One region of the Paenibacillus sp. LjRoot153 genome, then DNA from elsewhere that is predicted to be linked to it. Evidence: riboswitches for the same ligand, from Rfam matches in the RefSeq annotation. Region 1 holds a riboswitch; each other region holds the start of a gene.

Evidence for each region. A riboswitch is a leader RNA that binds a small molecule or an ion and turns the genes downstream of it on or off. The one in region 1 is predicted to bind cyclic di-AMP.
Region 2: linked by a shared signal. The riboswitch ahead of ACSQ8P_RS19895 (CAP domain-containing protein) and the one ahead of ACSQ8P_RS06195 (ABC transporter ATP-binding protein) in region 1 are both predicted to bind cyclic di-AMP.
Region 3: linked by a shared signal. The riboswitch ahead of ACSQ8P_RS07545 (stalk domain-containing protein) and the one ahead of ACSQ8P_RS06195 (ABC transporter ATP-binding protein) in region 1 are both predicted to bind cyclic di-AMP.
Region 4: linked by a shared signal. The riboswitch ahead of ACSQ8P_RS31905 (APC family permease) and the one ahead of ACSQ8P_RS06195 (ABC transporter ATP-binding protein) in region 1 are both predicted to bind cyclic di-AMP.

What each region holds. Positions count from the first base shown of each region.
Region 1 covers NZ_CAXUQH020000001.1:1,405,290-1,413,292, reverse strand. Annotated here, with positions in the region: gene ACSQ8P_RS06210 (5'-nucleotidase C-terminal domain-containing protein) at 1-1,645, shown strand, start outside; gene ACSQ8P_RS06205 (ABC transporter permease subunit) at 1,732-2,526, opposite strand; gene ACSQ8P_RS06200 (ABC transporter permease subunit) at 2,553-3,350, opposite strand; gene ACSQ8P_RS06195 (ABC transporter ATP-binding protein) at 3,357-4,241, opposite strand; cyclic di-AMP (ydaO/yuaA leader) riboswitch at 4,357-4,522, opposite strand; gene ACSQ8P_RS06190 (hypothetical protein) at 4,898-5,260, shown strand; gene ACSQ8P_RS06185 (AraC family transcriptional regulator) at 5,304-6,134, opposite strand; gene ACSQ8P_RS06180 (beta-galactosidase) at 6,277-8,003, shown strand, end outside.
Region 2 covers NZ_CAXUQH020000001.1:4,630,178-4,638,180, reverse strand. Annotated here, with positions in the region: gene ACSQ8P_RS19915 (hypothetical protein) at 1-800, shown strand, start outside; gene ACSQ8P_RS19910 (hypothetical protein) at 787-1,242, shown strand; gene ACSQ8P_RS19905 (DUF4362 domain-containing protein) at 1,361-1,789, shown strand; gene ACSQ8P_RS19900 (hypothetical protein) at 1,857-3,263, opposite strand; cyclic di-AMP (ydaO/yuaA leader) riboswitch at 3,477-3,612, shown strand; gene ACSQ8P_RS19895 (CAP domain-containing protein) at 3,618-4,268, shown strand; gene ACSQ8P_RS19890 (hypothetical protein) at 4,378-4,839, shown strand; gene ACSQ8P_RS19885 (SRPBCC family protein) at 4,877-5,344, shown strand; gene ACSQ8P_RS19880 (group-specific protein) at 5,371-5,775, shown strand; gene ACSQ8P_RS19875 (sugar phosphate isomerase/epimerase family protein) at 5,993-6,622, opposite strand; gene ACSQ8P_RS19870 (AraC family transcriptional regulator) at 6,726-7,625, opposite strand; gene ACSQ8P_RS19865 (glycoside hydrolase family 52 protein) at 7,801-8,003, shown strand, end outside.
Region 3 covers NZ_CAXUQH020000001.1:1,712,241-1,720,243, forward strand. Annotated here, with positions in the region: gene ACSQ8P_RS07520 (MOSC domain-containing protein) at 1-521, shown strand, start outside; gene mobA (molybdenum cofactor guanylyltransferase) at 518-1,132, shown strand; gene moaA (GTP 3',8-cyclase MoaA) at 1,218-2,222, shown strand; gene ACSQ8P_RS07535 (molybdopterin molybdotransferase MoeA) at 2,265-3,521, shown strand; gene ACSQ8P_RS07540 (sporulation protein YjcZ) at 3,736-3,840, opposite strand; gene ACSQ8P_RS07545 (stalk domain-containing protein) at 3,998-4,795, opposite strand; cyclic di-AMP (ydaO/yuaA leader) riboswitch at 4,800-4,951, opposite strand; gene ACSQ8P_RS07550 (PspA/IM30 family protein) at 5,108-5,764, shown strand; gene liaF (cell wall-active antibiotics response protein LiaF) at 5,896-6,558, shown strand; gene ACSQ8P_RS07560 (histidine kinase) at 6,584-7,651, shown strand; gene ACSQ8P_RS07565 (response regulator transcription factor) at 7,678-8,003, shown strand, end outside.
Region 4 covers NZ_CAXUQH020000001.1:7,370,985-7,378,987, forward strand. Annotated here, with positions in the region: gene ACSQ8P_RS31895 (polysaccharide deacetylase family protein) at 1-30, opposite strand, end outside; gene ACSQ8P_RS31900 (YqkE family protein) at 69-329, opposite strand; gene ACSQ8P_RS31905 (APC family permease) at 381-2,216, opposite strand; cyclic di-AMP (ydaO/yuaA leader) riboswitch at 2,317-2,468, opposite strand; gene ACSQ8P_RS31910 (N-acetyltransferase family protein) at 2,958-3,404, opposite strand; gene ACSQ8P_RS31915 (MFS transporter) at 3,559-5,001, shown strand; gene ACSQ8P_RS31920 (MBL fold metallo-hydrolase) at 5,057-5,914, opposite strand; gene ACSQ8P_RS31925 (hypothetical protein) at 5,941-7,581, opposite strand; gene ACSQ8P_RS31930 (carbohydrate ABC transporter permease) at 7,615-8,003, opposite strand, start outside.

The sequences.
Region 1 (8,003 bases):
CGCTTATGCCGTCATTAGCGGAATTTTCGCACCTACTCTCGATGGTAACTTTAATCCTACTGCTGAAGTAACGCGTGATGAAGTAGCCAAAGCGCTTAAACCTATCTTATTTAAAGTGGTTGATATTTTAACAACGAACGATATTCACGGTAAAATCGAAGTCGGCTTCGATAAAAAGCGCAATCAAGGGCAAGGCGGTATCGAAACATTTGGCGGCATCGTATCCGATTTCCGTGCTGTGAATCCCAAAGGAACTGTCGTAGTTGACGGCGGTGACGCTTGGCAAGGTACGCTTATTTCCAATACAACGAATGGTCAATCCGTGATGGATACCATGGCACAAGTGCAATATGATGCTGCGGCTATCGGGAATCATGAATTCGACTTTGGTCGTGACGTTCTGATCGATAATATTAAGAAAGCTAAATTCCCTATCCTCGGGGCTAATATTATCGATGATCAAACAGGTAAACGCGTTGACTGGACACAGCCTTATGTCATTATTGAAAAAGATGGTCTGAAAATCGGCATCATCGGCTTCGCAACACCTCAAACGAAAACAACAACGAAATCAACGAACATCGAAGGCCTTTCCTTTGAAAATCCAGTTCCTTTGGCCAAAGAATTGTCAGCCGAGCTTCGCGCGAAAGGCGTCGATATCATCATGGTTACCTCTCACCTCCCAGGTGAGCAAAACCAAAAATCCGCTGAAATCATTAGTGAGCTTGCTGATCTTGCAAAAGGCACTGGGAACGGCACATTAGATGCGATTGTTGGGGGTCACTCCCACATGCGTGTAGCCGGAATCGTGAATGGCATTCCAGTTGTTGAGGCTCAAAGCTGGCTTTACGCGGTTGGGCACATTCAACTCTTTGTAGACAAATCCACCAAGCAAGTCGTATCCTCCAATGCAAGCTTGCTTGAAACATATACGAATTTAACGACAGCTGACGCAGAGATTCACCAAACGGTTGAAGCATATAAAGCCAAAATTTCTGCGAAATCCGGCGAAGTAGAAGTCGTAGTTGCAGAGCCGCTAAATCGTAAATCTTTCCGTTTTGCTACTAATGGCGGGGCTGACCGCGACGGAGCAACACAGTTAGGCAACAGCATCACAGATGCGATGCGCGCTTCTGAGAAATCCGATATCGCTTTCACGAATATTGGCGGTATTCGCACGGATATTGACAAAGGTGAGCTAACTTATAGCGAAATGTTTGAAGTACTCCCTTTTGGCAATTACAACGTAACGGGTACAATGACTGCTGCACAAATCAAAAAAGCACTCGAAGTTACGGACAAGTATACAAGTCTTCCAGCTATTCAATTCTCAGGTTTGAAAGTTGAATGGGATAACACGAAGCCGCTAGGTGAGAAGTACTCCAAAATCACTTTGACTGATGGTACACCGATCTATGTCGATGGCAAGTTGAATACAGATCGTACATTCAAAGTAACAACCAATGATTTCATGGCTACTGGCAGTGGCGATGGCTTTACGGTATTCGGTGAAGTGAAGGATTGGAAAGATGGCGCCATCATGCTGGATGCTTGGGTAAATCACGTCAATTCCCTCAAGGCTGCGGGTAAAGAGCTGTCTGTACAAGATGATGGTCGCGATGTGCGTTTGGATTTGAAGAAATAAGCTATCATTTTATTATTAACCTCATTAAATGAGAAAGACCTTTGCCCGCATCCAGCTATGGATAGGGTGAAGGTCTTTTTCTATCTCTAAACGTGCAAATCCCGTTTTTGAAAGGAAACATAAGTAACGACCGTTAATATGGCAATTACAACTGCCGAAATGATGACATACACGGCATCAAATCCACCACCATACATGATATTTTTCGCCTCATAAAATTTAAACGGGGTTACATATTTCAAGAATGCCAGCTTATCATTGAAATCAATGGCAATGGATAAAATAAACGTGATGAGCATGATGCCTGTTGACAGTGAGGCTGCTTTTTTGGCATTTTTATAAACGGCTGCAATGGACGTTCCAATGACTAGAAAGAGCAGCTGTAGAATAAACATGCCCAGCATGACGATGGAGATATCACCATTGACAGCCTCACCTTTGCTGTAAGCCCCAACGATCAACATACTCGAAATCCATGACACGAGGTTAAAAATAACAATGTTCACTAAAGCGCTTAGCAGCTTCCGAGTGATGATTCCATGCCTCGATAATGGCTTCACGAATAAAAACTCTGCCGTCTTGTCCCGCTCTTCCTTCGCGATGATATTGGCCCCAAGCATAGTCGCATGGATCGTTGCCATTAACAAGAAATATAAGACCAAGATGCCAAAATAACCGCTTGCCTTCGATAAATCTAATGCGCCTCCACCCATGATCACTTGAAGGGACTTTGGCATTTCGGCCATAAGATCATTAATCTGTCCGTTAGCTGCCGTTGCTTGATACTTGTTCATGCCACTGACCACTAGAAAAATGAGTCCTAAGCTCCAAAAAATCATCGATTTCCGATACGTTCTTAGTTCTCTCCAAAAAATATTCACTGGCTGTTCCCTCCTCTCACCCGCGTTTATACGGCATGAACATCCTTTTTCGTGTAAATGAAATAGCACGCAGCTATCGAAACGACGATAATTCCGATAGTTGCAATGACATAAGGTGTTTCATAGCTCGCATGCTCCAGCATGTATTTCCCGCTAAAGTATTTGAATGGCGAGAAATAGCGTTTAGCTCCCTCCCCATCTACGGCAACGACCATTCCGATAACGAAAAAGGCAAACACCGTACCAAGACTGATGGATAAGACGGCTTTTATTTTAGAAAATACGACTGAAATGATGAATCCTATAGCTAGAAACATGAGCTGGATAAACAGTAACGTGAATGAAATTAATAGAAATACGCTCACATCGAAATCAACTGTTTTTACTTGAAGTGCCATTAGATAGGCTGCGGCGATATAGATCACACACGTTATCACTAAGGAAGCCACTGCTGCTAATAGCTTGGAAGTCAATATTTTCGTCCGCGTTACGGGCTTCGTAAGAAGAAAGTCTGCTGTTTTCTCACGAACTTCTTTCGAGACGATAGATGTTCCCAAAACCATGGCTTGAATGGCTCCGCAAAGTGTAATGTACATAAAGATATAGATATAGAACCCAAGCAGGGTGCCGAACGTTTCGATTTGAATACCAAGCGCTTTCCTGACACCTTCGGGATATCCCTCTAATACCTTAGAGAACTCAGCAAAATCCTTAGAGACAGAAGGAAAAAGGGATAGGAATAATACGATGACTGCAATTAAGGAGCACGTCCACGTGATCGTGGATTTTCGATAAGCTCGCAATTCATGAAGGAATATATTCATCCCACCTTAAGCCTCCTTCTCATAGTAGTGCATGAAGATCTCCTCTAAATCAGGCTCTTCGATCCATAGATTATCAATTTCAATTTCAGCAATTTTTCTCATGACTTGATTAATGTTGCCTTTAAATAAGAAGCTGGTTGTTTGGCCTTGGACATCAATGTTATTGACCCCGTTCATTTTGAAGAAAGTAGGATCGAGCACTTCTGCCGTGTCAATTTTAAATCGCTTGAAATTGTTTTCTTTTAACGTACTGATTTTCTCAACCGTTACAATCCTGCCTTCCTTAATAATCGCAACTCGATCACATAGTCGCTGAACTTCACTCAATATATGAGAGGAAAAAAGAATCGTAGCTCCCCTTTTATTCTGTTGTTCAAGCAATTCGAAAAACCTTTGCTGCATGAGCGGATCCAGTCCACTAGTCGGTTCATCAAGGATAATCAGCTTAGGATCGTGCAGCAGCCCTTGAACGATGCCCACTTTCTTTTTGTTTCCCAAAGATAAATCATCAATTTTTTTCGTAACGTCCAGATCCATGATTTCAGCAAGCTCTTTGATTCTTTTGGTGCAATCCTTCTTGTAAAAGCTAGCTGAATACTTGAGTAGGTCGATCACCTTCATGTTGTCATAATAAAAAACTTCCGACGGTAAATACCCGATTTCCTTCTTAATTTCAGGCGCAAACTGGATGCAGTCTTTCCCGAAAATTTTGGCACTGCCGCTTGTGGGAAAAATCAGCGACAGCAGCGTTCGAATCGTTGTTGATTTCCCAGCACCATTCGGTCCAATAAAACCAAAGATCTCCCCTTCTTCAATCGAAAAACTAACGTCTTTAATGCCTCTTGCGTTCCCATAGGTTTTGGTCAGATTATTAATTTCAATTGCATGCATGACGCATCCTCCTTGTGGAATATATGTAATTTATTGGGTTAATGACAAGCAAAAAGAAGCCCTAAGAGCAGAGAATCTCTACTCTCGGACTTCTTCACATAAGAAGGCGAGTGTGCGGTTCTCTCTCAATGCACCTACGAGGTTAGCTGTCGGATTCGGACTTGAGAGCGTCCTACCTAATGCTTGCGAGCATCAGGATTCACCCCATGAAGCCATGTGTTGCTGGAACGGCTTCGATTGGTTCCCCCGTTTCCCTACTGGGAATTAAGTGGTTTCTTTTTACCACATAAGAAAGTATAAGTTTTCGGTTCCCGAAAATAGCTTTCTTATTGGCGATAAAACCTAGCTCTAAACGCGGTCGCTCATCTTCGAGTGGCTTCGATAGAGGTTTTCTCACTAAAAATCAACTTGTCGTAATGAATCTTACGCCGTTCTCAATAGAATGTAAAACGTAGATTCGCCTTTAATTTATGCAGATTTGACTTTGGTAGTTGATGAAAGCGTATACATTTAATGGTGACGTTGATTATCCCATACTTTGCTACTTATTAGTGCTCTTTCGGGAATAAAGTCCTGTGAAGTGGCTGCCTAAGACAATCACGTCAATTCGAACCATTGGAAACGATGAAATCAATCTGATATACTAACTCCAATAAATGGCATCTATTATTTTAAAGTGGCGGATTCGAATGTCTAATTCAAGCATGTTTACAATGGCGTTGTACCGCCCCCATCCAGGAAAAGAAGCAGAACTAGCCGAGATTGTCAAAGGTCACATCCCTGTGCTTCGCGAGGAAGGGCTTATCACGGAATTCCCGCCGGTAACGCTGCAATCTGTAGACGGAACGCTTATTGAAATATTCGAGTGGTTATCCGAGGAGGCCAAGGACCAAGCACATACGTCCCCGAAAGTATGGCCGATTTGGGAAAACATGATGAAAGTTGCCGAGCTGGTAAGCCTTTCGTCGCTTCCTGAAGCAGCCAAGCCTTTTCCAAATTTCAAAAGAGTCACGCTCTAGCCGTAATGGCCCGCAAAAAACCTTCATTTACTTGAAGGTTTTTTTACGTGTTATACACCCGCCGATACTCCTGTGGAGTCAGTCCGGTATGCTCCCGGAAGCGCGCAATAAAGTAGCTGCTCTGGGAAAATCCGATATGCTCTGCGACTTGTTTAATTGTCCATTCGGTAGACATAAGCAGCTGCTTGGCTACAACAAGACGACATTCAAACAGCCACACCATCGGAGTCCGCCCCATCACTTCGTGAAACATCCGACTAAAATAATAGGTACTGAAGCCTGCCTGCTCGGCCATCTGCAGGAGCGTTAGCGGATTCGTGCAGTGAGTTCGAATATATTCCGCAACCTCTCTCATCCGTGCACGTTTATCCAGTATGGTTGCCGTTCCATGTGTCTCCGCACGTAAGGCAAGCTCAGCAAGCAGTTCATAGAGCTTTACAGCCAATTGCACTTCGTTCCGATCATAAGGGGATGCCAACTCCAATAAGCCCCCGGTCATTTGTTTGAGTTTGGGTACATCACCGTAAGTAAACAACCACACAGCTGAAGTACCTTGATCGTTCAATAGCCTGTCGAGTCCTTCACCTGCAAGGTGCACCCAGAATACTTGCCAAGGATCGTTCGGGTCTGTTCGATACTCCTGCTCGAGGCCCGCCCCGTAATAAAAGCCTTGTCCTGCTTCCAGGCAAAATTCCTTCCCGTTCGCTTTGACATATCCCTTACCGCTTAACACAATATGTAAATTTGCTTGTTGCAGCTGCCCCTTAATCCGCCACTCCTGATGTTCGGGGAATTCCGCATATTGACCAATCATATCCGGATACACCGTGTAGTGTTTGTACATAGGTTCAGACAATACATAATGAATTCTCATGTGCCCTCCAAAACGCAAAAATCTGATACATGTAGCAAAATGATGTTATATACATTCTATTATAAAGAAATATAATGAATACATAAAGAACTTTAAACAACAAGAAATTACTATACCAATAGAAATGGGGATATTGTTCATCATGGAAAAAACCATTCCGGGAGAGAAATTTGACCTAGGTGTGTGCTACTACCCTGAGCAGTGGCCGGAGCAGATGTGGGCTGACGATTATAGGAGAATGCGAGAAATCGGTTTTACCATTGTGCGAATGGGTGAGTTTGCATGGAATTTTTTTGAACCAGAAGAAGGGGTTTATGCCTTTGATCTGTTCGACCGCGCTATTGATCTTGCTCACGAGCATGGACTGAAAGTCATTCTGGGTACACCGACGGCAACACCGCCCGCTTGGATGACCTATAAATATCCGGAAATTCTGAATGCTACATTTGAGGGTGTGCAGTATCAGCACGGGCTGAGACGTCACTACAATTACAGCAGCCCTGTTTACCGCGAATATTGCGCGAAGATTACCGAGGCTATGGCAACTCATTATGCCAACTACCCAGGCGTAGTAGGCTGGCAGATCGACAATGAGCTTAACTGCGAAGTGAACGTCTTCTATGCTGAAGCCGACCATACAGCGTTTCGGAAATGGGTGCAGGAGAAATACGGTTCCTTAGACGCATTGAATCAGGCATGGGGAACCGTCTTCTGGAATCAGAGCTATTCAGACTGGGAGCAAGTGCATTTACCTCGCCCTGCGCCTAGCAAATCCGCTAACCCTCATCAAGCGCTGGATGAAAAGCGATTTATCTCGGATAACACCATATCCTTCGCCCGTTTACAGGCAGACATCTTGCGACGGCTTGCCCCAGCTCAGTGGATCACAACGAACGGCATGTTTGGCCATTTGGATAGCCATGCCATGACGGATGAACTGTTGGACTTCTTTTCTTTCGACTCGTATCCGAACTTCTCAACCATTTGGAACGATGCCGATCGCGAGAATCCGCTCATGGATCGCAGCAATTCCAACCAACTCACCAAGGTACGTTCGATCTCACCTACTTTCTGCATTATGGAGCAGCAGTCAGGCCCTGGCGGTTGGGTGAACACAATGGGACAATCAGCACCAAAACCAGGCCAAATGCGATTATGGACCTATCAATCAGTTGCTCACGGGGCGGATATGGTCCTGTTTTTCAGATGGCGAACGGCAACATTTGGCACCGAAATTTATTGGCATGGGATCAACGATTACCATAACCGTCCCAACCGAAGGGTTGCTGAAGCCGCAACAATTAGCCGAGAATTAGGAAAAATCGGAGAGGTTATTGCCGGATCTCGTTTCACAGCGGAAGTGGCTATTCTTCACGATTATGACAATGAGTGGGATGGGGAACTTGACCAATACCATGGTCCGCTAACAAAAGAGAGTGAATACAGCTGGGGGAAAGCCCTGCAGTTCAGCCATATCCCTTACGACTATTTGTATGTGCAGAATAAGACTACCCTAAATGACCTTGCTCGTTACAAAGTGCTCATCTATCCGCATCCAGCCATTATGTCGGAGGAAACGGCGGAACTTCTTAAGCAATATGTAGTCGCAGGCGGCAAGCTGGTTTTTGGAGCCCGCTCCGGTTATAAAGATCAACGCGGACATTGTCGAATGACGCCATTCCCAGGTCTCGTCGCGGAACTGTGCGGTGTCACGGTCGAAGACTTTACGCTCATCGTGAACGAAGCAGCGACACCTAACATGCGCTGGATCGATGGTGGCGGCGAAGCCAGCATGCCTGCCCGTCTGTACAACGATATTCTCCTGCCAGAGAACGACAGCGTAGAAACACTCGCCCTGTTTGACGGCGA
Region 2 (8,003 bases), 3.2 Mb from region 1:
ACTTGAGCTCTTTACAACCCCGGTCGCCACGGAGGCAGCAAGCTTTATTAAGTAAAGACGGTTTAAGCAGCCTGCGCTGGCAGGATCCGAGGATTATAGCGTGGTGGTCAGCATCTTTTCCAGGATTCGGTCATTTCCTGCTCCATCAATTTATTCGCGGATTTCTGCTGTCAGCTTGGGAAGTGACCATCAATTCACTTGCCAGAGTCAATGAGGCGATCTATTATTCCTTCAGTGGGCAATTCGAATTGGCTAAACAAGTTCTCGAACCAAGATGGGCATTCGCCTATGCAATCGTCTATTTATTCTCGATATGGGATAGTTATATAAAAGCGCTCGATGCGAATAAGCAATACCATCTGGCCAAGCTTGAGGGAGCCAGAATTACTTCCAATCTAATTAAACCTTGGACGATTGCGAATATAAGCTTCAAGAGACCTGGAGCTGCTATGTTTTGTTCCTTTATTTTTCCTGGACTAGGCCAACTATATAACAACCGACTCGCCTTAGGCTTCTATGGGGTGTTCTGGTGGTTTATTTATATGACCATGTCACGATCACACGAGGCGGCTCTATATCTAATACTTGGCAAATTGAGCAAATCAACAGCACTTTTAAATCCACATTGGCTATTATTTATGCCTTCAGTTGTCTGTGGCGCTATCTATGATGCATATATGACGGCATTAGATCATAACAGACTTTTTCGAATCGAGCAGAAGCAGTATTTAACAGAGAAGTACCCTCATTTTCCAATCCAGTTGTTTGAGAAGGAGAATGCCACGCATGTTGATTATTAGTACATTTGAGCATTCGATCGAGGTGGAAGAAGCCCTAGCTGTGCTGGAAAGAATGGGTTTACCGCGAAATGAAATTATGACCATCATGATGGATAACTATATGGAAATACCTGATCATAATTACAATTCGAATCCGAATAAGAAAATGCTGGCGTTTGAGGTTGGCATGGCAACATCCACGGGATTCGCTGTCATAGGGATTAGTTTGGGCTTTATGCTGTATTTGGGTCCCATTATTTGGGGAGTTATAGGTGCAATTTGTGGATTTATGACAGGGTATTACCTCACGCGTTTCATACAAACCAAGCTGCTTAAACATGTGATTCGGAAAAAAGAGCGATTACCCGAGCTGGCTGTCATTATCCAGTGCCAAGAGGAACGATTTCAAGAGGTAAAGCATGTTTTGTGGGAATACCAAGCGCTATCCGTTGGCAAGTTTTAAAAGGAGATCATGTGACAAGCTTGAAACTTCAAGCTTATTTTTTTTTGCATAAATTGCACAACATTTCCAGTTAAGTATACGTCAAACAAGTAGACAGAACGAATAGGGGATGAAGGTGATGAATCGTGGCCTTATTTTACTTGTTAGTATACTCTTGCTAAGTTCATGTTCAAATGAGAAATACGACATCGATAAAGCGACCACAAAAGGAGACGTTATTAATATTCATGGAAGAATTATCAATGTAGATCGATTCAATCAATTTTTAAAGAATGTTGAAAGCCATATTGAGAGTCAAATTCGGATTACGCAAATGACAATTGAAGGGGATCCCATTTATTATAATTTGGCTTACAACCAAGATAAGATTTCCTACATCTATAATAATAAGGCAGATAAACATGGGGATGGCAAACGACTGAAAACGGAATGCACAGGAATGAGTTCAGCGAAAGTGGAACGGGGAGTTTCTTATACGCTGGATGGTTGTAAGGATGCCTCCATCGGGCAAACATTTAGCTTTGTAGTAGCGGGGACGGGGAACTAGACGACATAGAAAGAGGCTAATGGATCTCCATCCAATAGCCTCTTTCTTCTCATTTACACACGTATTCTTATTTCATTTTAGCTAATTCATAATCAAACCACGTTCGAATCTCACCCGTAGACATGTTCTCAATCGTATTGTTGCGATGCTTGATGAAAATGTTTCTGTTCTTATCCAAATAATAGTCGCCAAAAATATAGTTGGATAAGCGTTTTGTTTCTAATTTCGTATTCAGCGTATAAATTCCAGCCGTATCTTGCGCAGCATAATCCTTATTCGAGATACCATTAAGTACGACATAAAGACTTCCATCCTTGGCTTCAGGACTTAGCAATGAAGGGTTGGTTAAACCTAATGCCCTTACATCCGATTCATGAAGCAGTTCGTTCACCATATGAACAGTACCATTTGGGTCTAGCAAGCCAACGCGGGCACTACCCGCAATATAGTCTTTTCGACTAGGTAATCTGTCAGAGGCAATCCACACGGTACCATCCGGATTCGGTATGACGCGGTCTAGTTTTTGATTGAAATCATGGAGTCGCGTCACGTTTCCGTCTTGAATAAGAAACGTATATGTGGTGCCATAATTTGGACCAATTGCGGCAATTGGCAAGGTCAAATTAATAGATAAGATCACCCGTTGATCGCCAGCAGAAAATACAGTGTACGTATGGACGGGTGCTCCCCAGGCTGCCGATTCCCATACATCGGAGTCTGTTAGTGTATACACTTTTATATTGCCATAGTATAAATCTCGATCTTTACGCACCAACTCTACTGGTTTACCAGCTAATGGGTGTGGAGGAGTAGAAAGGCCTTTGATAAATTGATCTTTTTCTTCATTGTTTTTCCATTCGATTTGATAGTTGCTTTTATCCATTTTTAGCATTGACTTTGCAGGGTCCGCGGAAAGCAGGGAGTAGAAATATAATGAACTATCATCGTCACCGATGATGGAATAGATGGCATTTTGCCCGCCTACTAGCGATAGTCCTTCAGCATCACTCCATCCGATATCAATCTGAAGAAGATCATGAACAAATCGCCAAGTCAAGGGCATATAAGTCACATCTTGATAGGTTAAAAAAGGGTAGGGCTCCGTTTTATTATTGATTTCTGTTTGATTCATCGTGATGGGTACATCGGAAACTTGGACCAAGTAACTGCTTGCATTACTCTTGGATGTTAGATCCTGTTCAAGTGGAGCTTGATGAATAGGTGGAGGAAAGTTCCGATTTGACCAAATCTGCAATCCATCCGTTTCACTCCAACTATACTCAATGCCGAGTGTTTGGAAATTTTTCCACGTCATGGGTAAGTAAGTGATGTCTTTATACAACAGAAATGGGTATTGGCTATGAGTGATGTCCATGTCTTGACCATTGATTTGAATTGGAAAATAGGGTAGAGATGCCTTCACAGATACGCTTGCTGATGCCTGTTGGGGAGGTAACGGTAGCAGCCCGCACATCAATCCGAGTAGGACAAACGAGCATTTTATAGCAAATTTCTTCAAAACAATCACCCTTTTCTAAGTTAGTATTGCTACTGATTAGACGCAGGATGATGGGAAAAGTTGTATGTTTAAAGAGTATATATCCAGATCGTGATTCGGATGGTAAATTTTGAGTCATGATCTCACTGGTATCCCATGTTACAATCGTTGAGATCCAAACTGGATCCAAAACTTAGAAGGCCGAAGCTTTATTTGAAGCACGGGGGAACCAACCTTTGGGGTGAAGTCGCGTTTTGCGCGGCCGGGTGATTACTCTTTGATCCGAATCCGACAGCTAACCTCGCAGGCCGCAAAAAGGAGAGATTTATAGTGAAACGTTACAAAAAGCTTATAGTTACGGGAGCATTAGGTTTGAGCGTCTTGATGGGGGCGAACGCAGCATGGGCTGCTACGGGAACGCATACGGTAGCAGGCAACGATACCATGTGGTTAATCTCTAAGAAATATGGCGTCAGCCTTACTTCGCTGATCAAAGCGAATCCACAGGTAGCCAATCCGAATATAATTTGGTCGGGGATGAAGCTCAACATTCCTGGAAGCACGGGTACAACTGTTGTGACTAAACCACAGGTTACGCCAACACCAACACAATCCACTTTTGCTAGCCAAGTGATTACCTTAGTAAACCAGGAACGAACGAAGGCTGGATTGAAGCCTTTGACCAGCAATAGCGCACTTACCGCGATGGCGCTGGATAAAGCGAAAGATATGTACAATAAAGGTTATTTCGATCATACATCGCCAACTTACGGTTCACCTTTTGATATGATGAACTCTTATGGCATTCATTATTCCTACGCGGGTGAAAACATCGCTAAGGGTCAACAAACGCCTGAAGCGGTTATGACAGCATGGATGAACAGTTCAGGTCACCGTCAAAACATTTTAAGCCCGAACTTCACACAAATAGGCGTCGCCTATTATAACGGTGAGTGGGTTCAGGAGTTTATAAGTAACTAAGAATTAACAGCGCAGTCTCCCTTAGGGAGGCTGTTTTTTTATATCATGTCGAAGGAGATCGGATGTGCACGTCGAATTTGAAACCAACCACAGGATTGGAGTGTTAACAATGAATAGATCCATTCTCCACTCAATCTCAATCATTGTCATAATGGGATTAACCGCATGTGAATCGTCAGATATTCCAACCGAATCGGTACAAATTGCTAATTCCGTTAGCATATCACCAGCTCAGCCTAGCGCTGCACCACAAATTGTAACCAATGAGAAACCTAAGTCAGTTGGAGAAATTATGGATTTTCTCGTGCAGAGTGTGCCTGAAATTAGGCAGTATAAACAAATGATAGAAACCAATAAATCCAAAGTACTTTTTTTAAGCGATGGTTTAATAAGTGTCTTAGATCGGCCAGGAAAGTATTACGATATGTACATAGGAGAGAGTTTTAGTGATCATGTTGTAAGGTGGAATACGTTTTATGTAAGTGAGGATATGAAAGAGATACTTGTGGAAGATGTGATTACGGGAAACATTTTAACGTTAGAAGAGTGGAGAAAACGGGGAGCAAAGTGACTTGTAAAAATGACATAGTTCCTAAGAGGTGCACATCGTGATTAAAATATTCACAGAGATCGAAATTGAAGCAGCTATTGATGTTTGCTTTGACATGGCATCGAGTATTGATATACATACGCAGACTGTCTGGCCACATACCAAGGAACGAGCGATAGCTGGAACAACAACAGGCATGATTAGTGGCGGGGAAACGGTTACTTTTGAGGCGAGACATTTCTTAATTAGGCAAAAACACACTTCACTCATATCGAAATATGTTCGACCTTACCACTTTGTTGATGAAATGCTGCAGGGTACTTTCAAAAGTATGAGGCATGAACACGAATTTATTGATTTAGGTGATAGAACCTTGATGAAAGATACGTTAAGTTTTGAGGCTCCTCTGGGCTGGATCGGCTGGATCGTTGAGAGGGTTGTATTGAAAAGATATATGATGCGATTTTTGAACTATCGGAATGAGCAATTGAAGATTTTAGCTGAAAAACAAGTAAAAGAGCAATAAAGAAGCAATAACGGAGGGAGAGCCAATTGAATTTCTATATTGCATCTAGTTTCAAGAACATCGACAATGTTCGAAATGTCACGCAGCAGTTGAAGTCGAGAGGATATATTCAAACCTTCGATAGGACGGTTCATTCTGGCATTGGTACGCTACAAGAGCTTGCGGCAATCGGTGCGAAAGAGAAAGAAGCCGTGTTGCGTGCAGAGATATTCATCATCATGCTGCCCGCGGGGAAGGGAAGCCATGTCGAGTTAGGACTTGCATTAGGAGCAGGGAAGGCTATTTTTATGTATTCTGCTAACGATGAGATGAATGATATAGAAAAAACGAGTGCGTTTTATCAACTCCCAGAGGTGCAAAAAATCATCGGAACGATAGACGATTTGATTTCAACAATCAACAGAAGTTGCGATCTAAGTAGCAAAGGGTAGACTAATTGAAATTGTAAGGGAACCTAGGTACGCTATTTCTAAGTAAAATGCTAGCTTTGGCAGCTAACGAAATGTTAGTGCGCTATTTGTCCGTTTTCGTGTTTTTTTTGGCGGTTTTCGAGTGATTAGCGTACTGACGTTCCCTTTCGATACTATTTTAGCTCGTTTTGCTGCAAATAGCGTCTTCTGGCTCCGTTACGATCAAAAAACTAGATATTTAAATAAAACTGAAAAACGGAAGCCCATGACACATCTCTCCATCATTGGCTCTCGTTTTTTCCTGCGGACCTTCCGGAAACCCGACGCGCCCATGAATGTGGATCGCGCGCGCTAAGCTCAGCTGGACGTCCTCATCCTTCGGACTCGGCATGCTTTCACAGGCTGCGCACCAATGGCTGAAATCGGCGCCAATCTTAAGCGCCGGCAGCTGCTTCAACACGGCCGCCGTTTGCCACGGCGTGAAAAAAGCTCTCCCGCGATGCGTTTCATGCGCGATCGGAATCCCGATCTCTTGCTCTACACGCAGCGCCTCTTCGAAAAAACGCAACTGCTCCTCAGCAGTCATCCGATCGGCAACGCTGTGCGAATTGATCAGATCAGGTCGCAGCTCAGCTGCACGAAGCACCTGCTCACGGAAAGATTGACTGTGATTCGGGCCCCGCGTCACCACTTGTGCGATGAACGACAAGTTCATGTCGTCTAAGTCTTTTCGAAACTGACGATCATCCTTAGGGTCGGAAGGAGGTATGTACTCGATACCGCAATAACCTGCCTCTGCGATTTGCTCCAATTTCCCCTCCCAGATTCCGTTCCATTCCCATAAGGATTTATATCCTTTTAATTTCATAGCCATTTCTCCTTATCTGATAGCATCCATAGACATATCTATGAGTATAGAACTGGAGATGATTTCAAAGCTTATCGTTTCTTCAGAAATACCCAACGTATTTTCACCATGAGAGATGTCTGTAAGCAGTGGGGGACAAATTCGTCCATCGTTTGAATTGTTTGCTGAATTGCGACAAATCTTTGTAACCTAATTGTTCGGCGATATGCTCGATAGAAAGCGTTGGATCCATGAGCATGAGCTTGGCTTGACGGAGCTTGACTGTACTTAAATAATGACGAGGCGAAACCCCATAAGCTTTATGAAAAACACGATTACAGTGAGCGGGACTATAGCCGAGCTGCTTGGCAATTGTCGTTATACGGAAAGGTTCATGTCCCTTCAATGTCGTAGAAGCTTGATGTTCTATTAGTGTTGCCAGTTTAGCAGCTAAACCAGAATCGGCGTTAGGCGGGTTAGAAGCCATAGATTCATCTAGTAGTAGCTCGCTTAGCGCGGTGAAAATACGAAATGAAGCATGCATCGTCTGCAGCTTCAGACTCAGTCCGCTGGAGGTGTTTTCTCTGGCTATTTGCGCGAGATCCATAAGAATGGGGCGGAGTAAGCTCTCCATTTTGCTTCCAGACGGGTGAACAATTTGTCCAATTTGACTTAATTGCTGACGAAACCAAGGATCGGTCACCTCTAAATGCACACATACGTATTCCATCATACTGCCATCGACAGCGCCTAAACTTGCATGTACTTCATTCGGAAGTATCCAAACCAAATCGCCTTGCTTTTGTACAACATGTTTCTCGCCAACACGCATACGTTGGGAGCCGTCTACGACAAGATTCAGCTCAAACATTGGATGTTGATGCTCAGGAAATGACCATTGCGCGTTAACCTTGCGAAGATGCGCGGCAAAAATCCTGAAGGATGCCTGCACATCGGGCAGCATGCCGCCATGAACGACATTTTCGAGACCAGAGGGTAAGGATTCTTGTTGAAAGACTTTCATGTATAACGACTCCTTATAAAAAGGTTATTAGGTATTTGATACAATAACTATCTCACTTATATAGCGTGGAATCAAATGTTTCTTTTGTCCAAATGAAAGATCGTATTGCCCATGGGTTCAGGGTTTTGATCATTGTATAATAAGGGCAAATGAAAGAGAGGAGCATCATCCTGATATGAAAAATCAATTTTTCAACGCACACCATTCGCCAGTTGGCGCATTTGCAAGTTTTACACTTGGATTTCCAGGCAAAAGCGGAGGCTTCGATCTAGAACAAGCGCGTCCGCCAAAGCAAAATATATATATTGGGTTAGAATCTGCACAAGGCGGTAAGTACGATGCACTGCCTTTCTTCGAGTATTCCGTTGAAGATGAGAG
Region 3 (8,003 bases), 310 kb from region 1:
AAGGGGATGGGCAGGCCGATCTAACGGTTCATGGCGGTGTTGATAAAGCCATCTGCGTGTATCCAGATGAGCACTATACTTATTGGGAAAATGTGAGGGGACATTCATTGGACGCCGCTACCTTCGGTGAAAATCTGACTATTCGCGGTTTGCAAGAGCATGAGGTTTGTATTGGTGATCAATTTGCCATCGACGAGGTTATCGTGCAGGTCTCACAGCCTAGGCAGCCTTGTCATAAGCTAGCAAAGCGCATGAATTGGCCAGAAGCAACGCTGCATGTTCAGGAAACGGGATATACAGGATATTATTTTCGCGTGCTGAAAGTGGGCTTCATTGCACCTGATTCCGAGATGAAACTTATGGCTAGAGATGAAGCGGGTGTGACGGTTGCGTTCGCGAATCAGATCAAATACCACGATAAGTTCAATATCGAAGGGATCAAAAGAGTTCTTACCGTAGATGCACTTTCGGCCAGCTGGAAGCAATCGTTTAGGAAACGATTGGCGGAGCTCGAGGCATGATAACGGGTGTCATACTTGCCGGAGGCTTGAATCGCCGTATGGGTGGGAAGCACAAGGCACTTCTACCTGTGCAAGGTGAGGCTATTCTCCTAAGACAACTGAAAGAAATGTCGCGTGGGTGCGAGCAAATTATCGTGGTGACCAATGACATTGAAACCCTCCAGCCATTGCTGGTTGGGGTTAAGGATATTGACGTACAGTGTGTGAGTGACCACTATCTTCAAAAGGGGCCTTTGAGCGGGATTCATGCTGCCATGAAAGTCGCAAGTGCTGCCCATGTATGGATTGTTGGCTGCGACATGCCCTTTATTTCTATAGATGCAGCTAAGGTTATGACAGAACTGTGCCGCGAGTCTAATCTGGATGCGGTTATCCCCAAGATAGAGGGCCGTCTGCATCCCCTACATGGGATCTATGCAAGAGAAGTTGGGCCTGAGACCGAGCTGCTGCTTGGGCAACAAAGCTATCGATTGATGGGGCTGCTTGAGCATTTGGATTGGCAGTCTGTGGACGGGGATTATTTGCTTCAACGTGGCCTTCGAACGAATTTCGTTACTAATATTAATACCCCTGAGGAATATGAGTCTATGTTAGAAAATCTACCATTATAATTCATTTTTCTAGAGAAAATGCTTGAGAATCTAGGATTTTGTCAGAAAATATGCCATAATGGACAGAGAGAGAAGGTGAACTCCGATGCCAAAGCTGCTATTGGATCGTTTTGGGCGGATGCATGATTACCTGCGCATCTCAGTGACAGATCGTTGTAATTTGCGTTGTGTATATTGTATGCCGGAAGATGGAATGGAATTTGAACCGGATGAGAAGCTGTTAACTTTTGATGAAATAACAGAGATTGTCCGAGTATTAGCTGGACTTGGTGTTCGCAAATTGCGATTAACCGGGGGAGAGCCGCTGGTTCGTAAAAACCTGGAGCAGCTGATTGGCAGGTTATCACAGATTCCCGGTATCGAAGATATAGCATTGACTACGAATGGGATTTACTTTGCATCACGGGCTGAGAAGCTTCGTGCAGCAGGGTTAACTCGTGTAAATATTAGTTTGGATTCCTTGAGGGCAGATCGGTTCTCATTAATCACCCGTGGTGGTGATATTCGTCGTGTGCTTGCCTCCATAGAAGAAGCATATCGTGTAGGGATTACGCCGATTAAGCTGAATGTGGTGCTGATGAAAGGCATTAATGATGACGAGATTGCTGATTTTTTACAAATGACGATTGATCGACCGATTCAGGTTCGGTTTATTGAATATATGCCCATCGGTCATCAAGACGAGGATTGGAAAAAGCGGTATTTATCTCTTACAACGGTTCTCGATCGCTGCAAGGAAATGGGTTGGGAAGCAACAGCCTCTGACGCGGTTTATGGCAACGGTCCTGCACAGAATTATCGCATTGAAGGTGCTTTAGGCTCATTCGGCCTCATCCATCCGATTAGCGATCACTTCTGTGAAACTTGCAACAGGCTGCGGCTGACTGCGGATGGCAATATCAAGCCTTGCTTATACTGGTCGGATGAATTCAATGTACGGAAATATATTGGGGATGATGCTGCGGTGGAAGACTTATTCTTCCGAGCGCTGGATATTAAACCACAAAATCACGAGATGGCACAGGCCTTGATGAATGAAGAGCAGTCACATACACCAACTATTCGTCGAATGTCACAAATCGGCGGCTAGCTAACGGGCATAGGGAGGCATGGGAAGCAAGTGAGCAGCGAAATGAAGCTTAGGTTTGGCCGTAAAGTGATCTCGGTCGATGAGGCACGAGCCCTACTTTACGAATACGTTAAACCCACAGAGACGGAGACTATTTCGCTTCCGACGTCTTTCGGCAGAATGTTAGCAAAGGATATCTATGCGGATCATGCTGTGCCACATTTTCGTAGATCAGGCGTGGATGGGTATGCTGTGCGTTCCCAAGATATCGCTGCGGCGACGCCGGACAATCCGATTGTGTTACATGTGATTGAGCGAATCCCAAGCGGTACCGTGCCTAAGTTTACGGTTCAACCAGGGAAAGCGGCTCGTATCATGACGGGGGCGCCTGTTCCAGACGGTGCGGACACGGTTGTAATGTTGGAGATGACGGATTCCTTGCAGGAGGAGTCAGTGTTATCTTTGGATGCCAAGGTGAAGATTAAGAAAAATGTGCAAGCTGCAAGTAATATTACGCCAATTGCTGGTGAAGTTCCCCACGGGGAGTTAGTGATCCCACAAGGTACTCAGATTGGTCCAGGTGAAGCCGCGATATTAGCGACCTTCGGGTTCTCCATGGTTGAGGTGTACCGTAGGCCAAGAGTGGCTATTTTCTCAACAGGCTCAGAGCTCTTACAAGTCGAACAAGAACTGCAACCAGGGAAAATACGTAACAGTAACAGTTATATGTTAGCGGCTCAAGTAGAAGCAAACGGGGGAGCGGCCCTCATCATGCCAGCACTCTCGGATGATCCTGGGCAAGTGGAAGCCGCGCTTGAAGCTGTTCTGCCTGATGTCGATCTTATTCTGACATCTGGCGGTGTCTCTGTTGGCGATTACGACGTGCTCGTCGATTTATTCGGTCGTTTCGATGGGAAGCTATTGTTTAATAAAGTGGCGATGCGCCCAGGCACACCAACGAGTGCTGCGTTATGGAAAGGCAAGCTGCTCATGGCACTGTCTGGTAATCCCGGCGCTTCGTTTGTAGGCTTTGAGCTATTCGCTAAGCCGATTATTAAGGCAATGTTAGGGTGCCAGCGTACAGAGGCGGAAGAGTTAACAGCCTTTTTGGATGTTCCATACGATAAACCTTCCGCTTATCCACGTTATATACGAGGGACAACACGAGTTGAAGCAGGGTGCCTATGGGTAAGGCCAGCGGGCATTGATAAATCGAGCATCATGGTATCGATCAAAGACGCGGATTGCTTGATTTGGCTGCCAGCTGGGGGGCAGGGCTACCACCGTGGTGATGGCGTGAAGGTGTATACAACGCGATAACGTAAATGAACTTATTCTTATATATGTGAAATTCAGTTGAAAATCGATAACATCGCAAGTTTGGCGCTAACAAGTAACCGTCTGTCAGGAGGGTAAGCTGTGGCGTCTTTTTTGCAGGAAGTGGCATTGATTATAAATGAAAAAGCCCGCCTACTGAAGCTTCGAAATGAGAAGCTTCAGTAGGCGGGTCTATTTTCTCAGGCGGAAGATGGTCTTAGTAGAAAGTAGCAAGAATGATGACCAACAGTACATAAAGAACAAGAATTATACCTACGGAATTTCCGTATCCTGGCGTTCCACAACCAACTACAGCTGACATAGTATCCCCTCCGGTTTTGAATGAATGTGGGTTAAACACTATACATCATATGTAGGTGGGAACCCTGTTGATTGGACATATGCCCTTATTCGATGGAACATTCACCTATCAAAAAGAGCTGCCCTTGATGACTCTTAGGGCAGCTCTCTCCATGCAATTAATTAGGAATTTGGTACACTTTAATTTTCTGAATGCCAAAGCTTCGTAGGGAATTCCTCGAGCCTGGGACAAAGATGTCTAGTCGCTTTCCTTTAATAGCTCCACCGGTATCGGTTGCATAGACATACATTCCGCCTTTAGGAAGCCCGCTAAACGAATAACCTTCAATATAAAGCTTCGTGCCAAGTGGAATGACGGAAGGATCAACAGCTACTGTGCCGATCGCTAGTGGATTGCCCATGTAATCAAAGGCTCCATAGCCGCCATTTTCAGAAGGATCTGCCGAGTAAGCTGTAGATTCAAATACTTGATAATCAGGTGCATGCTGCTCGCCATCTTTACTTAAGATAGCTAGATTACTGCTTGCATCCCACTGCACAGGTACGCCTGCGGTTGTGGATAGGAAACGAAGCGGCACATATACCCGTCCATTTTGATATTGGGAAGCTCCGTCTAAGACGACCGTTTCCTCATCAATGTTGGCTTCTTTTTGCCCTGAAACCAAGGTAATCGTATGTTGGTTGTTAGTTAATGTTACCTGAATCTGATTTCCATTTTTTTTCCAATTCACTGTGTATCCAAGCTTCTCCGTTACAAACCGAAGTGGAACTTGGGTCGTGTGGTTGCCATCCAGAAATGGCTGTGCATCAGGGAAATGGATCAGGTCATCATTGACTTGCACTTTCACTTCCATTTCAGCCGCTTGCGCTGGCGCAGTAAATGGGGAAAGAAAGCCTCCTGCCAAAACTGTTAGTGAAACAGCAAGGCTAGTTAACCCTTTAGTAAGCTTATTCAATTGGTAATCCTCCTTCATGAGCCTTCGAGGTTAGTTGACGGGTTCGGGAAGAAGGTTCTCCCTAGTCTGCTCCAAGCCGAAGCAAATATTCACCCCAAGTATTTCGTCCCCCGTACCAGTGCCTTATTTATGCACTAGACTCGGCTTCAAATATTTTATCATCACAGGCATGCTCGGACAACGACCAATATATGGTTATGCCCCTCTGATACTGGACTTAGGTCTAGGTACAAAAACAGTCGATAGTCGGTTTTAGAACATCAGAAAGTGAGCTACCATAAGAGTATGATGAAGGGTGAGGGGCGATTTAACATGAACAATAAGAATCGGGAAATTGATCCTACTAATATATTTGACCGTATTGGCAAAATGGCTGAAACCGTCTGGCACGAGACTATCGGCAAAACGAATCCTGGCTCTAATGACGGCAGCCTGATAGCTCAGCTTGAGGAGCGCTACGAGGACGCGCTGCAGGCAACGATTGCGCTGCGCAGTCACATCGCGCGAGCGGAAGAGATGGCGAAGCTGCGCGGCGAGCAGGCCGAGCTTGCGATGCGCGCTGGCGAAGAGGATCTCGCGAGGCTCGCGCTGCAAGAGAAGCTGCGCGAGGAAGCTGCGAGCGAGCACTACCGCGCGCAGTACGCGAGCAGCCAGGACTTGTGCCTGGCGCTCGCAGAGGAACTGCGCGTGCTGCGTGTGGGGCACGCAGCCGAGGATGTGCAGCCGTGCGGCGGGCTGCACGGCAAAGAGGCTCGCGACACTTGGCGCGAGCTGGAGGTTACCGGCCGCGAGCTCGGCCGGGAGGCGTTGCAGGGGCTCCGCGTGGCGGGCCGCCTGTCGAAGGAAACGCTGAAGGAAGCCGGAGGCAACCTTCAGCATGAACTGCGCGTGCTGCGAAGCAAGCTGCAGCATGAGTGGCAGCAGGAGCAGCGTTCTCGCGATGGGCGAGATCCACGCGATAGCAAATAGTCCTGGATGGTGGCCTCCACGAAAGCAAAGCCTTGCTCTATAAGGATTTGCATCTTGGAGGTCGTCCATTCTTATGGTATGCTAGGAATCGTATGAACGTAAGAGAAATGGCAGCCAGAGGAGGTGCATCGATGGGAGAGGAAACGAAAAATAACCGCAGCCGGAATACAGCGCTTGTGCTGATTGGAGCCGGTGTTTTTTTGCTTCTGGAACATACCATAGGCTTTTTTCCCGTTATGGCCGTAATCCTTATTTTGCTGGGCATTCATCGTGTTCGTTCACGCAAAGAGCGCAAGGGTTATGTGCTGATGGGGATTGGTGCCGTCATTTTATTTGGTGATCATCTCACCATTGTCATTTCGGTTGTGTTGATTTCATTAGGTTTATTTTTCATTCGATCCAAGCAGGTTCATAAAGATGATACGTATACCCAAAAGCAAAAGATTGTCGATAGTGTTCGCCTAGGACGAGAGCCATGGATTCAACGGAATACCTCGACTTGGTACTTGGTGGGAGAAACGTATATAGATCTTTCAATGGCCATTCTCGAACAAAAAGAAACAACAGTTATCCTACAGGGTGTTGTAGGAGATATCGATATAAAAGTGCCTGATGATATCGGCGTTTCCGTTACAGCTTCCGTCATGCTAGGTCAGCTTCAAATCGCGGAAGAAAAAGAATCAGGTGTGATGAACAAAGTAGTTTGGCAATCGCAGAATTATCAACATTGCGACCATCGGGTGAAACTCATACTCTCTTTCATCGTAGGAGATATCAAGGTCAAAGTATTGTAACTTTCTTTAGGGGGTTCTTCACCAAGTGGATGGCTACAAACGACGATTAACGAACATGATCTGGCGCAGCATGGGGGAAGCCATCCTTTTTAGCTTCGCCGTTTTCGGTGCTATGCTGTATTTTCTGAATTCAAGACATTTAATTGAGCCCTTTACCAGCTGGCAGCAGGGTGTCAAGTTCTCGTTCATGGCCTTGTTGATTCTGGGTGTAATTGGTGCGGTGTTCGGTTACTGGAACAGCTCTAAGGTGACACGCAGACTGGAGCCGATGATGGAGACGATGATTTTATTAGAAAAAGGAACATTTGCCCGAGAAGGCTTTCAAAACGGGGATGATGATGAGATTGGACGCTTAGGCGAACAACTCGGCCGGATTATGAAGCGATGGGAAGAGCAAGTGACCTCCCTTCAACGGCTGTCGAATAGTAATGCTGAACTTACCGAGAAAGCCAAGCTTTCCGCGGTTATTGAAGAGCGTCAGCGCTTGGCGCGCGAGCTGCATGATGCGGTAAGTCAGCAGTTGTTTGCTATATCTATGACAGCCACGGCTGTTGGACGGACACTGGATAAAGATTTCGAGAAAGCGAAGCGGCAGATTCATCTTATTGAAGAAATGGCTTCCGTCGCTCAATCCGAAATGAGAGCCTTGTTGCTGCATTTGAGACCGATCCATCTCGAAGGAAAACGACTGTCGGAGGGACTCGTTGAGCTCTTGAAGGAGCTGGCGGCCAAAGTTCCAATGGCGATTAGCTGGGATATGGATGAGGAGATACGCTTGAACAAAGGGATCGAGGATCATTTATTCCGAATTGTGCAAGAGGCACTTTCGAATGCTCTGCGTCACTCTAAGGCGAATAAGCTGGAAGTGAAGCTGCTGCATCGTTCAGACGGCATCCGATTAGTGATCCGCGATGACGGTGTTGGTTTTGAGCTGGATGCGAAGAAGCTGACTTCCTATGGCATCGTGTCCATGAAGGAACGTGTGAACGAAATCGGCGGCTCAGTGGATATTATTACAGCACCAGACCGAGGAACACGTATCGAGATTCGAGTACCAATCTTAGCAACCGATTCTCAATTGATCGAGAATTAACATCGTACATAGAGAGGAAGAAGCAAATGGACGACACCTTAATCAAAGTACTACTTGTCGATGATCATGAAATGGTCAGAATCGGACTAGCAGCTGTTCTAGGGACGGAAGATGGGATTGAGGTCGTAGGCGAAGCGAGTAATGGCCACGATGGCATTCGTTTAGCCCAGGAATACCGTCCTGATGTGGTTCTGATGGACCTTGTTATGGAAGGTATGGACGGCATTGAAACGACAAGGAAATTACTGCAACTATACCCTGATTGTAAGGTCATTGTATTGACTAGCTTCTTAGATGATGAGAAAATGTATCCAGTTATTGAAGCGGGTGCCTTCAGTTATTTGTTGAAAAC
Region 4 (8,003 bases), 6.0 Mb from region 1:
CTCCACCTCACAGCCTGCAAGCGCAATCATCACACTCAAAAAGAAAAGGAGGCACATCGTGCGCCCCCTCATTTATGTTTCCGCCAGTCTAATTTACTTTTCTCCAGCTGGTAAGCAAAGTCATTTTCCAGACGCTTCTCTTCCGCCTTGCGAGCCGCCTCTACCCTGGCTCTCTCTGCGTCCTTCTTCGCTTGTTCTTCCGCTTTCATCGCGTCAGCCTGGGCTTTGAGCCCTTCCAGTATTTCCGGACGCAGCAGATCCTTCAGCGTTGCAGGTTTATCTTGCACGCTAGCCGCAACTGGCGTCATTTTAGCTTTCTTTTTCACCATAATAAGGTCACCTCGTCTACATGTTCTCCCTATTATTGTACACGTACACGTCTATTGGTGTAAATGATACGGCACTGTCGCAACAACGATATCCTTATCGGCTTGAAGCTTCGAGCGGATACGCGCGGCAGACTGATTGTGAAGCAGACGATGCCACCATTTTTTCGGCATAAATTGCGGAAGAATAACCATGATCGACTGCTTCTCTGACACATGGGTGTCGATGCGATCAATGAATTCGGCCAGCGGCTTCAGGATCGTCCTGTATCGTGATTTGAACACAACGAGTCGAACACCAGGATCCCAGATCTGCCACTTCTCCTGCATCGATTCTTCCTCCTCATCCGAGAAGGATACATAGAACGCGATGACATTAGGCGAAAGCGATTTGGCATAATTCAGGGTTTGCTCTACAGCTTTGTGAATCCCAGCTACAGGTACGATAATGACCGGTTCTTTGGTACACACACGGTCTTGTGTGATATCAATACGCAGCTGTTTGGCTACGTCGTCGTAATGGTGACTAATTTTCGTAATGAGCCAGAGGAGTATCGGTGTAATGATAATGACAATCCAAGCACCCTCGCTAAATTTAGTGACTGAGAAAATGATAAGAACAGCAAGGGAAACGATACCGCCTAGACCGTTAATGATCAGCTTCCCGATCCAGCCAGATACGCGCTCTTTGAGCCATTTACGAACCAAACCTGCCTGAGCAAGTGTAAAAGATAAAAATACGCCAATCGCATAAAGAGGAATGAGTGCATCGGTTTTACCTTTAAAGCCAATCAATAGCAGGCTGGCCAATACGCCTAGTGTAATAATGCCATAGTGATACGAAAGCCGATCCCCACGGAATGAAAACATGCGCGGGAAGTTTTTGTCTTGGGCCATGATCGACGCCAAGATCGGGAATCCGTTGAAGCTTGTATTCGCAGCCAGCACCAAGATAAGCATCGTCGCGATCTGCGTCGCATAGTACATGACGCCTCGGCCAAAGGCTTGCTCCGTCACCATCGATAGAACCGACGTATGACCATTATGATCAGGTGCCACTCCATACCCTAAGGCAATCAGCGTCACACCGCCGAACACGATGGCCAACAAGCCGCCTAAAGAGATAAGTGTTCGTTTGGCATTTTTGACTGATGGCGTTCTAAAATGCGGTACGGCATCGGAAATCGCTTCGATCCCCGTTACAGCTGAACAACCGGATGAGAACGCCTTGAGAAGTACGAATAACGTTAACGAGTTCGTCGCTGCGCTTGGTGCGAATTCGATCGCATGTGTATTCATTGATCCTGTCAGTAAATCGAAAATACCTTTACCTACTAACAAAAGGATACAAAAAATGAAAAAGTACGTTGGAATCGCAAATACGGTTCCTGATTCGGAAGTACCTCGTAAATTCAGCCAGACCATAATCCAAACCAGTAAGATGGTCAGCGGAACAATGTACGGTACAGCTGATGGAAATGCAGAGGTAATCGCCGTGACACCAGCCGAAATCGAAACGGCCACGGTTAAGGTGTAGTCGATTAGCAGAGAGACACCTGTTAGTCGTCCCCAGACCATGCCTAAATTTTCTTTCGTAACCATATAAGCGCCGCCACCCATCGGGTACGCTTCGATCACCTGTCTATAGCTCAACACGAGCAGTAGAATCAACGCGATAATCGAAACCGCAATCGGCAACGAGAAGGCAAAAGCAGCAACCCCTACTGTCGCGAGCTCTAACAGAATTTGCTCCGTCCCATACGATACGGATGATAAGGCATCTGACGACAAGATAGGGAGAGCTTTCCAGACAGGCATTTTCTCCGACTCAATCTCACTCGACTTTAGCGGCTTACCAAACACAATTTTTTTCAATGAATCACTTGTCATTTCGCCTTTGTTCCTCCAATTAATACGAATATCACACATCACATTTGAAAAATGGACGCAAAAAAACACAAGGATAGACCTTGTGTTTTGAACACATGTTCTCCTTTCTCACGATCGCTTACGAGGTTAGCTGCCGGGTTCGGGCCGCGAGAAATCTGCCCTAAAAAGTACTAGGTATCCGTACCATTATTCACCCCATGTTACTCGTGGTTCCCCCGCTTTTCTTAAAAGAAAATTAAGCGAAATATTCAACTGTTCATGTACGTGTTGAATACTACTCTCTTCTACCAACATAGTAAAGGAGGGAAAAAACGTAAAAAGCTCTCTTCCACCTCTTGATTCCATCATTAATTCGCTTACAATTAACTGAATCATTGATTATCTTCCATTTTCATAGGTAATCGGCGTATTTTGACTAAACAGCAAGGTTGCAATCCGCCAAGGTTACTGGTTCGTGCGAATATTCCGTTGGATGTAGGGAATTTTCACTTTATGACACTACCTTGGTAACGTGATTGCCAAGTGAGAGGTTCGTCGTTTAGATGGAAAAAATACATTTAATTCTAGTATATCTAGATTTTTATACTGAATTAATGGAAAAACTCCATCTATTTCAGTGGTTTTTGCAGTATCCGAGCAAATTGATCGAAAATAAATACAGAAAATCCAGTTAATTTTCAAAAAGAGCAGAAATGGCTGAAATTAAGTGTATGAAACCCAGTTATTTAACAACCGCTTCCTTTAAACAATCGTGTAATTCACCCAATCCACGCGAGTTCCGCCCATTTTGTCAAAAAACTGTTGTGCACGATGATTGTCCGGCGCGGTGATCCATGACATGTAGGCATAGCCGTTTTCCTTGGAATAGATTTGGCACTTCTGGAACAAGTCTTCTTCTGCAGCGGTTCCCCGAAAAGACTCGAGAAGGAAGAGGTCATTCATGATCGTAATGGGATTTGCCTTCATCGTACTCCAGGCAAAATACAGGGTCGCAAAGCCGACGAGTTCCCCCTCTTTGTCGACAACAAACTGTATACCGCCTTGTTCCTGAAGCAAGTTATTAATCAGTCGATGAATAGAAGAGATCAGCGGCTGTGGCTTCTTATAAAAGCCTACAATATAGGCACACATCAGCTCTGTTAGTGCCTCCAAATCTTCGATTTCCACTTTTCTTATCACGTGTCCCATCGTATTTCTCCATGTGTTTTGTGAATAATAATACAATTATAAGTATAAACATTCAATCCTTATTGGTTTAATACAGGTCAATTCATTGACACACCCTACCGGTCATGATAAACTGTAAAAATTAAAATTATAGTTTCGGATCGGAAGGTGTACAATGTCAGACAACGCGACCTCATCAGCTCAAGGAACAACACACGCTCAACCTGAGATGCCTAGTCGCTTACGAGAAACGCCTGTCTCCTGGTTGCTCTGTTTTACTATTGTACTTGTCATCATGAACACGATGATGTTCAATCTGGCCCTGCCTAAAATTTCCGTACAATTCGAACTCAGTCCCTCAACGGCGTCGTGGATTGTTACGGGGTACTCGATCATTTTCGCCATCGCTTCGATCACCTACAGCCGCTTGTCCGACTTCGTGCCTATTCGCAGGCTCTACGTCATCGCCCTTCTCTCGCTAGGCGGCGCCTCCGTTCTAGGGCTGTTCACGGACAGCTTCGGACTGTTGCTGCTTACAAGGCTGATTCAAGCATCCGGCGCAGGTGCGATCCCCTCGCTTGGTATCGTACTCGTAACCCGCTACATTCCGTTGTCTCGCAGGGGAAGAGCCATGTCGCTTATCCTTTCCGCGGCTTCACTTGGCTTGGGACTAGGTCCCGTTGCAGGCGGTTCCATCGTTCAGTATTTGGGATGGCATTTCCTGTTCGTCATTACAGGGGTCACGCTGCTGCTTATTCCCATCTTTCTCATCCTGCTCCCAAAAGAAAAACCAGAAAGCGGCTCGTTCGATTTCATCGGTGCTCTGCTTCTCGGGATTGGGACGACGGGGTTGCTGCTCTTCCTAACTTCCAAGAGCATCGTTGCCCTCATAGCAGGCGTACTTGCGATTGCCTTATTCGCTCTGCGGATTCGCCGAGCCTCACAACCGTTCGTGCTGCCTGCTCTCTTTGGCGACAGACCTTATATGGCGCTCAGCGCAATCGGCGTGTCTTCCTACATGATCAGCTTCGGCTTCTTATTCCTTGCTCCTCAGATGCTTGCACGGGTTTTCAGCTTAGCTCCGCTTACTTCGGGACTGTTGCTCTTCCCTGGCGCTCTGTTAGCCATGCTCGTCTCCAACCGCGTGGGTCGCATCATCGACCGTTATGGGAATACAGCGTTGCTCCGCTATGTACCCTGGTTGATGTTGGCTTCAACCGTACTGCTTGCCCTGACTGCTAGCTATTCCTATTACTGGATTGCTGCACTCTACATCTTGGTCAGCATCAGCTTTACGACACTTTCAAGCGCTGTATCCAATGAACTATCCCGGCAATTGACCAAAGATCGCATCGGATCAGGCATGGGCTTGTTCCAATTGTTGCAATTTTTCAGCGGCGCATTCGCCGTTGCGCTCTCGGGGAGCGCACTGGTCTGGCAGAAATCACTGCCGCTCGAACGTGCTTTTGACAACCTCATCTGGGGGATGGCGGTGGTTGCGCTTTTAACGATAGGAAGCTCGATCTTATACAGGAATTATGCGAAAAAGAGGCTTACTGAGCATTCGGTAACAGAAACGGTAGGAAAAACGGGAATTCCTAAGACCGCAGTTGAATAAATGCTTGTTCCACAAAAAAGAGCGACCTCCGTATGATGGAGGTCGCTCTTTCCGTTTAAATGATCATGCCATCCCATGCGACCGTAATCGGGCATGGGAATTGCTGTTCCTGAATCCAGCCTACTAGATCTGCATGTGTAGAGGTAAAGTGGTTAATATGCGTAAGATAAATGCGAGAGTTAGCATGTAAAGTCCCTTGCGCTAACAGTTTGCGAAATAATTCCATACAGCTAAAGGCGTCCAAATGGCCGTTTGGATGGAGGCCCCGGCCGTTGGTCAGCCCGAAGGTGCATTCACTTATCAACACATCCAGTGAAGCATTCTCCAGCTCCTTGAACGTTTCCGGCAAGTACCAGCCTGTATCCACGCCGTAGTAAAGCTTCTGACCATCCTCGTTATGAATCAGATAGTTCGCACAGTTCTCCCCCATATTACCCAAGTGGTTCCCACGAAGCGGCGTTACTTCCATGCCAGCGATGGTCACCGATTTGTTAAACGCCAGCTTATGAAAGGCCACTACGCCGCGCGACTCCAAATCGGAAGTCATCCCTTTCATGATCGGTCGGCTTTGACGATAGAAGTCGACGATGTCATAAGCTTGATCTGTAAAGTAGAAATGCAGAGGCTCCTTCAACCGTTCAATCGACATATTTCGAACATTCATCATCATATAGTTGAAATGGTCTTCATGAGTATGACTCACTAAGACATGCCGAAGCTTGGTAAAGTCGCCATATTCGATTGCTTGTTGAAAAGAATCCGCGCCTAAATCAATACACATTTGCTCATTGATTCGGAACATCGAACGTCGGCGTATCTCTGCCCCTCCTACCTTGCGCGCATGGCTGCAAACGGAACAGAAGCAGAATGGATTCGGTATTCCTTCGGCTGCGCTTGTACCGTAAAACCTCATTGTTAGTCCCTCCTTCTATACGCTGATTACTTCTGATTCCAGCGGTCATACGCTGCTTGATAGATCGCCAGATATTTATCGAGCTGCATTTTATTTAACGTACTTACATATTTATCCCATTCGCTAAGCGGTTTAGCGCCAGTAATAAATTTAACAATATTCTCATCTGCATAAGCTTCGATATCCGTTGCATACGAGCTTAATTCGATATTCTCTTTTTCGGTAAAAGTAGGAATCATCAATTTCGCGTCAGGCACTAAGTTTGGACGAATGACATCTTTATTCGCAATCATTTCTGGAAGAACAGCAGCACTTTGATCAACCTTTTGCGTCACGCGCTGTGGAATACCGCCACCTTGGAAAATCGTATATTCGGAGAGCGCCTCATCCACCGTAAGTCCGTTCGGATTTTTCGCAAATTCGTCCTTTAACTTATAAAATCCATCGCTGCCAATCGTATACGTCACACCTTCGATACCAAGTCTAGCCAGAGCCGTCCCTTCTTCACTTAGGAAATAATCTCCCCAGCGCAGCGTTGCTTCGGGATTCGGGTTTTTACTCGTAATAACGAATGAGCCTAGGTCCCGAACTTTCGGAGAGATACCCGTCCAATACACTTTACCGTCGATGCCTTTTAGGACAGGGTTCTGGACGTAATTATTTCGATTTTTGCCCATCCACAAATTGTTGTTACCCTTCGCTACATAGCCGACACGTTCATCATCAACCTTCGCGATTTCCTGCTTCATATCCTGCGATAAAATTTCTTTATCGATTAATCCTTCCTGCCAAAGCTTGTTAAAGAAAGTAATCATGTCTTTGAAGGTATTGTCCGTTGCGATATACCGAACTTTGCCCTGGTTATCAACATCCATAAAAGGAGCGATGATCCCGGAGTTCCCTCCGAATCCCCAGCTGCCATAGAACGATTTAATAAATTGATCACCGTAGTTCTTATTGCCCTCTTTGTACCCTGAGATCGGAACTTCATCTGCTTTGCCATTCCCATTAGGGTCCTGTTCCTTAAAGGCTTTCAACACCTTATAAAATTCGTCCGTTGTTGTCGGCATTTTAAGCCCAAGCTTGTCCAACCACTTCTTATTAATCCATGAGGAAGAAATACGTCCATCTGCTTCACTAATATTCGGAAGCGAATAAATATGGCCATCAGCCGAAGTAATCGATTTGCGAATCCCGTCATTTCCTTTCATAAGTGCTGCCAGATTCGGCGCATATCCCGCCTCAATCAAAGGATCCAAAGGGATAATCTGACCCGCTGCTGCGTAAGAAGTAATCAATTGCGGCGACAAATTCGCCCGCATGACAAAGTCTGGCAGATCATTGGAGGCAAACATCAGATTTCTGCGCTCATCAAAGGCGTTTTGCGGTACCGTATCCCATTTAATGATGACATTCGATTTCGCTTCATAATTTTTCAAGCCTTTATGCTCGTTCCAATCCTTGACCAGCTCATATTTGGAGACCAGACCTTTTAATTGAACTGGCTCACTAGCAATCGGCATACCTGTCTTAGTAATGTTAGCACCTGTTTTATTCGCACCGGTTGCAACGGGCTCTGTCCCTTTATCTTTATCGCTGCAAGCACTTAGTACTGGAATCGATGTAATCAGCATGGCAGCTGTCAGTAAGACTAATTTTCTTTTCATATTCGTTAGTCATCTCCTTCATTATTAATCACATTAACCTTTAAGGGCACCAATCATCATACCTTTAACGAAATACTTCTGAAGGAATGGATATAGCATAAGAATGGGTCCGCTGGATACGATAATAACGGCATATTTGACACCTTCTGCAACTAGAAATTTGCTTGTATCCATCTCAATCGAATCCATCATCACGTTATCCGACTGATTCATCACTAGAATTTCCCGCAGGAAGAGCTGCAGCGGATAAAGCGAACGTTCCTTCAAATAAATCATCGCCTCGAAATAGGAATTCCAATGATACACGGCATAAAATAACACAAGAACAGCCATGATCGGCGCACTCAGGGGCAGCACGATGGAGAAAAAAGATCTGATGTTGCCGCTGCCATCCATATAGGCCGATTCATAGAGTTGCTCAT